2 regions of the Desulfovibrio inopinatus DSM 10711 genome follow, and region 2 is predicted to be linked to the other one. Evidence: predicted binding sites of a transcription regulator. Region 2 holds the regulator's gene; the other holds the start of a gene.
The links. The regulator HrcA, encoded in region 2, represses chaperone genes, less so after heat shock. The targets are predictions, from matches to a motif close to TGTTAGCACTCNNNNNNNNNGAGTGCTAACA.

Region 1: the regulator HrcA is predicted to act here: its motif matches at 1,190-1,220, upstream of groES (co-chaperone GroES).

What each region holds. Positions count from the first base shown of each region.
Region 1 is NZ_AUBP01000001.1:127,180-130,603, reverse strand. Features, by position in the region: gene G451_RS0100580 (phosphate/phosphite/phosphonate ABC transporter substrate-binding protein) at 1-885, opposite strand, end outside; gene groES (co-chaperone GroES) at 1,265-1,555, shown strand; gene groL (chaperonin GroEL) at 1,656-3,302, shown strand.
Region 2 is NZ_AUBP01000027.1:67,511-70,934, forward strand. Features, by position in the region: gene rfbB (dTDP-glucose 4,6-dehydratase) at 1-41, shown strand, start outside; gene rfbD (dTDP-4-dehydrorhamnose reductase) at 38-898, shown strand; gene hrcA (heat-inducible transcriptional repressor HrcA) at 1,153-2,184, shown strand; gene grpE (nucleotide exchange factor GrpE) at 2,328-2,873, shown strand; gene dnaK (molecular chaperone DnaK) at 3,011-3,424, shown strand, end outside.

The DNA.
Region 1 (3,424 bases), on a different contig from region 2:
TTTGCGATCGGCGGGATTGGTAGGCTCCAATGCGAGCAAAGCCTGCCGGACAGCATCGACAATGGACGGTTCCAGGCCGGTTCGGGCCGCGTAGACCCATCCCGGATACCATTTCGTATGGGCCAGAACACGAACAGCACCGTCTGCAATAATGCCTTTCATGACGTCCAACGTTCCTTCACGAATAGAGCCGAGATCGTACCGCCCGGCCAGCACGGCCATGACGACCTTTTCCTGCTTTCCTCCCGGTCCGGGAGAGAAGGCAATTTCGGCAAAATCAGCGGCGGTGATGCCATGTTCATAGAAGAGTCCAAGCGGATAAAGATAGCCCCCGGCAGAGGAATGGTCCACAGCAATCCAGCGTTTTCCTCGGCAATCTTCAAGGCGCGCAAATCGACTGTCATTGCCCCGAACAATAACCTGTCCCCTGAAATGGGCGCGCCCCGGTAACTGCCACCATGCAACACCGTCTTTTGTGGAACCAATAGTGATTTCCGGCTCCTCGATCCGGGCAAACGCCCGCGCATCCCCAGCATCGGCCATTTTGACATACACAAAGGGATTCACAAATGAGATATCAATGCGCCCTTTATGTACCATGGTCATGTGATCGTCGAAAGTATCCGGATATACCTGACGAACCCGCAATCCTGTTTGTTTTTGAAGATACACGACCAAATCATGATGCCGCTGAAACGAAACTTCGTGCGTGTACTGCGGTAAATAGGCATAGGTGAGATCAAAAGGGCGAACCGGGGCTTCAAGACGTTCACGCTTACTGAGATCAACGACAACAGTCGCCTCCTCTCGTTCGCAGGCTCCAAGAGCCAGCAGCAGGACAACGATCATTCCCCAAAGGATACCCCGCCGAAATCCTCCTTTCATTTCCGGCCTCCCTGCGGTTGCGAGTGCACGGCACAGTATACTCTTCTTTTTATCGTATCCGATTGCTGTCTCACTGTCTTGGTTGGAGAACAAATTCCACTATTTTTCTGTGTACTTTGAAAAGTTTTTTTTACATCACATCAATTTTTCGCGAAAATTTAAGAATTTTTTAAATTTTTTTCGATTTCTTAAGATTAAATGATTTTTTTAGAATTAACAGGAAAAAAAGACCAATTTCCTCTTCTCTTCATGAACATAAAATACTTGCATTTTGAAAAAAGCCGTTTATATATACTTCCGCCGTCGTTAGCACTCCCCGTCGGTGAGTGCTAGCAGGCCAAAAACGATAATAAACCAACATAATGATGGAGGTTACCTCATGAAGCTTAAACCTTTGCACGATCGCGTTTTGGTGAAACGACTCGAAGAAGAAGTCGTTACCGCCGGTGGCATCATCATCCCCGACACGGCCAAAGAAAAACCCATGAAAGGTGAAGTTGTGGCTGTTGGCCCCGGTAAAACCGGCGACGACGGCAAGAAAGCCAAAATGTCTGTTGAAAAGGGCGACATCGTACTCTTCAACAAGTACGCCGGCACCGAAGTGAAAGTCGAAGGCGTCGACCACCTCATGATGCGCGAAGATGACATCCTCGCCGTCATCGAAGAATAATTTTCAGCTTCATCGCTTTTTTGGGGTCTTCCTCGCGAAGAATTCATTCCGGTTTCCCCTTCGTGGGGCAACACGTTATTATTTTTAAGGAGAAACGCACATGGCTGCGAAAGAAATTCTGTTTGACGCTAAAGCTCGTGAAAAACTGAAACTCGGTGTTGACAAACTCGCTAACGCCGTCAAAGTCACCCTCGGCCCCAAAGGCCGCAATGTCGTGATCGAAAAATCCTTCGGTTCTCCGATCATCACCAAGGACGGTGTCACCGTTGCCAAGGAAGTCGAACTCGACGATAAGTTCGAAAACATGGGTGCCCAGATGGTTAAAGAAGTCGCCAGCAAGACCTCCGATGTCGCTGGTGACGGCACCACCACTGCCACCATCCTGGCTCAGGCCATTTTCACCGAAGGTGTCAAACTCGTTGCTGCCGGTCGTAACCCCATGGCCATCAAGCGCGGCATCGACAAGGCTGTTGAAGCCATCGTCGCTGAACTCGAAAGCCTGGCCAAACCCACCCGCGATCAGAAAGAAATCGCTCAGGTCGGTACCATTTCCGCCAACTCCGATGCCACCATCGGCAACATCATTGCCGAAGCCATGAACAAGGTCGGCAAAGAAGGCGTTATCACGGTTGAAGAAGCCAAAGGCCTCGAAACCACCCTGGACGTCGTCGAAGGCATGCAGTTCGACCGCGGCTACCTGTCCCCCTACTTCGTGACCGATCCCGAAAAGATGGTTTGCGAACTCGACGAGCCCCTGATCCTGATCAATGAAAAGAAGATCTCCAACATGAAAGATCTTCTGCCCGTCCTGGAACAGGTCGCCAAAATGAGCAAGCCCCTGCTCATCATTGCTGAAGACATCGAAGGCGAAGCTCTGGCTACCCTCGTTGTCAACAAACTGCGTGGCACCCTGCAAGTTTGTGCCGTCAAGGCCCCCGGCTTTGGCGAACGCCGCAAAGCAATGCTCCAGGATATCGCCGTGCTGACCGGTGGTCAGGCTGTTTCCGAAGACCTGGGTATCAAGCTGGAAAACACCACCCTGGCCGACCTTGGTAGCGCCAAACGCATCATCGTCGACAAGGAAAATTGCACCATCGTCGACGGCGCTGGCAAAAACGAAGACATCAAAGCTCGTGTCAACCAGATCCGTGCTCAGATCGACGACACCACTTCCAGCTACGACCGTGAAAAACTGCAGGAACGCTTGGCCAAGATCGTTGGCGGCGTTGCCGTCATCAATGTCGGCGCTGCAACTGAAACGGAAATGAAAGAAAAGAAAGCCCGCGTTGAAGACGCTCTGAACGCCACTCGCGCTGCCGTTGAAGAAGGCATCGTCCCCGGCGGCGGTGTTGCCCTCGTTCGCAGCATCAAGTCTCTCGACGCTGTGAAGCCTGCTGACGACGACGAAACCGCTGGTATCGAAATCGTTCGCCGCGCTATCGAAGAACCCCTGCGTCAGATTTCTGCTAACGCTGGCTTCGAAGGCTCCATCATCGTTTCCAAGGTCAAAGAAACTGCCGAAGGCATGGGCTTCAACGCCGCCAACGGTGAATTCGAAGACCTGATCAAGGCCGGTGTCATCGACCCCAAAAAGGTTACCCGCATCGCCATCCAGAACGCTTCCTCGGTTGCTTCCTTGCTGCTGACCACGGAATGCGCCATTGCTGAAAAGCCCGAACCCAAGAAAGACATGCCCCCGATGCCCGGCGGCATGGGTGGTATGGGCGGAATGGGCGGCATGTACTAAGCCGAGCCATTCGCACAGATTGCCAATTCAAGGCCGCGCCCGAAAGGGTGCGGCCTTTTTATTTCCTTTTCATCCGCTCCAACCTCTCTCTTCTTGTGGTCCCTCCCATACTCAAGGCCTAC
Region 2 (3,424 bases):
ATCGCTCGTTCATGAACCGTTGGTACGGAGAACGATCATGATTCCGGGGAGGGTCGTTGTTCTTGGCGGCAAGCGCGGCTTGCTCGGTATGCCGTTGACCCGAACACTTACAGAGGCCGGGTACGAGGTTGTTCCTACAGGGCGAGATACCCTCGATGTGTTTGACGAGTCGGCTGTCGCTCGACTTTTGAATGATTTCAAGCCGGACTATGTTTTCAATACGATAGCCTATACAGCCGTTGACCAAGCCGAAGATGAACCGGTGGAAGCAGCAAAGCTCAATAAGACACTCCCTCGTTTACTTGGTCAAATATGTCTGGATCACGGGAGTTGCCTTGTTCATTACAGCACGGACTTTGTTTTTGATGGAACAAAGACCGAACCCTATGTTGAGACCGATCCTGTTAACCCGCAATCCGTGTACGGAAAGACCAAGCTCGAAGGGGAGTTGGCCCTGGCCGATATGGGGATGGAGCATTTTTTATGTTTGCGCACCGCGTGGTTGTTCGGACCGGGAAAAATCAACTTTGTGGAAAAAATTCTTGGTTATGCAAGGGAGCGTGATGTTTTGCGTATCGTGCATGACCAGGTGGGGTCACCGACATCCACCATTGATCTCTCCTCTATGAGCTTGGCTTTGATCAAAGCGAATGCTCGTGGATTGTTTCATACAGTTGGAGGTGGCAAGGCGAGTTGGTGTGAACTCACCAGTGAGGCTGTAGCGGCAGCCGGCGTCAACTGTCGTGTTGAACCAATTATGTCAGATGAATTTCCACAAAAAGCGAAACGCCCAGCGTACTCCGTCCTTTCCACGCAAAAATTGACCGAGGTGACCGGGTTCACCCCAAGACCCTGGGTACAGTCCTTGCGGGAGTATGTTTACGGTTTCCTCGCATAACCCTTCTCCAACATTACAGAATACGCAAAGAAAGCATCCGGTCAGTCGGATGCTTTTTTTTATGCGTTGAACCAACCAGACGGCATATTTCGAAGAGGGAGTGGATCCAGTGATATCATTTTCTTTTAATGAATTTTCATCGACTTATGGGCGCTCATTTATTTGTCCAACAATTGAGCCGGGTTGACAGGGGGCACAACCGTTGTTACCTCCTTTGGCACTCAAAGAGGAAGAGTGCTAAGAGAGGTGGAAGCATGACTCTGACGGAGCGGGAACTTATTGTTTTACATTCGATCGTCGATACATATATCGCCGATGCCCAGCCCGTGGGGTCGCGTACTGTGGCCAAGACCTGTCCGCTCAAGCTGTCAGCCGCCAGTATACGAAATATCATGGCGGATTTGACAGATAAGGATTATTTGGCCCAACCGCATACGTCGGCCGGTCGTGTACCGACAGCACGTGCTTTTCGTTTATATCTCGATGAGATCATGAAGCAACGCCCGCTCTCCAATTTGGAGAAAGAGCGTATCATGATTGCGCTTGGGAAGGCTGGTCTGGAAATCGGCGATATTTTACGCCAAGCATCACGGGTATTGTCGGATACGTCACTGCAGGTTGGAATGGTGATTGCGCCGCGCCACACGAATATTCGGTGGCGTCGAATTGAGTTCGAACTCATCAAGCCGGGCTTGATTGTGGTGATGCTCATTTTGCAAGGGGGCATCGTTAAAAAACAGGTTATTGCCGTCGAGAAGGATATTACATCCAATGACTTAGTGAAGTTCGGCAACTACTTGAATTATCTTTTCCAGAATATGACGGTGGCAGAAGCGCGAGGGCGCATTGTCGCAGAGCTCAATGGAGCCAAAAGGGAACTGGACCGACTGTGTCACAAAGCATTGACGTTGGCGCTCTTGACATTCGAGGAAGACGAAGAGCCTGAAGTCTACGTTGAGGGCCGAGCCAATATTCTCGCGCAGCCTGAATTCTCCGACGCGACAGCGATGCGAGAATTGCTCTGTATTTTGGAAGAACATAATACTTTATTGCAGATTCTTGATACGACCGTACGAGAGTACAAGACTGCTGTTGTCATTGGTGAAGAAAGTCATCTTGATGAATTCAGTGTACTCGGTATCATTGCCGCGCCGTATGGGCCGGAATCGGCTCCATTAGGCACTGTTGGGCTCATTGGTCCTGTTCGTATGGACTATTGCCGTTTGGTTCCTATGGTACATTACACGGCAAGGACGTTAACCCAACTGTTGACAAAACACTTTTGAGTTCAAAAAGAATTGTGACGCCTTGTCCATGACAGAAAGAATGATTCGTTTGGGCAGAATGGCTTTCAACAACGTAAAAAAACGGATATGTCGGAATGAGCATTCCACAAATCCGTTATTTCCTATGTGAAGGAGAACCATACATGGTAGATGCAGACAAGGAAACCGTCCGTGAAGAGCTTTCGAAGGACGTTCCCGAGTCCGAAGACCAGGTGGAGATTTCCATGTCTCCCGAGGAAGAGATTGAAACGTTGCGGGAACAGCTCAAGGTCGAAAGCGAACGCAGGTTGCGTGCCATGGCGGACGCTGAGAACCTCAAGCGTCGCTTGACGCGGGAGAAGGAAGAGTTTGTCAAATATGCTGCAGAAACAGTGTTGCGCGACATTTTACCCGCTCTCGACAATCTTGATCTGGCGCTGACCCATGGTCGCGGCAACGAAGCATGTAAAGATTTCGTCATGGGCGTGGAGATGACGCGCAAAGCATTGATGGATGCGCTCAAAGGGCATGGTGTTGCCGAATTCGGCGAAATTGGTGAGGCCTTCGACCCCGCCTTTCACGAGGCTTTGGGACTCATGGCGCGTCCTGACCTGGATCAGGATTGTGTGGCTGAAGTCGTGCAGAAAGGATTTCGTTTGCACGACCGGTTACTGCGCGCTGCGAAGGTGATGGTCAACAAAACATCATAAAAAAAATCAGATGTGCCCCTTTACAATCCGGAAAGGGGAATTAAAATGCTGGTTTGTGTGAGCGCATTCCCGCAGAGCGATGGCATGCGCCTGCGGCATCCATTATACATTTTCGATTTTGAGGAGGATAAATACATATGGGCAAAATTATCGGTATCGACCTCGGTACGACCAACTCGTGCGTTTATGTTATGGAAGGGAAAGACCCGAAATGTGTCTCCAACCCCGAGGGTGGCCGTACCACCCCTTCGGTGGTGGGATTCACCAAAGAACGCCTTGTCGGTGAAATCGCCAAACGTCAGGCCGTGACGAACCCGGACAAGACCGTTTTCGCAATTAAACGTCTTATGGGCCGGAAATTTGATTCTCCCGAAGTTTCCCGTTGGCTGGATCACTGCCCGTACAAGATTGTCTCTGGCAATAACGGTGACGCGTATGTCGAAGTGGACGGTAAAAAATACAGCCCGTCTGAAGTTTCGGCCATGATTCTACAAAAGCTGAAAAAAGACGCGGAAACCTACCTTGGTGAGTCCGTGACCGAAGCAGTTATT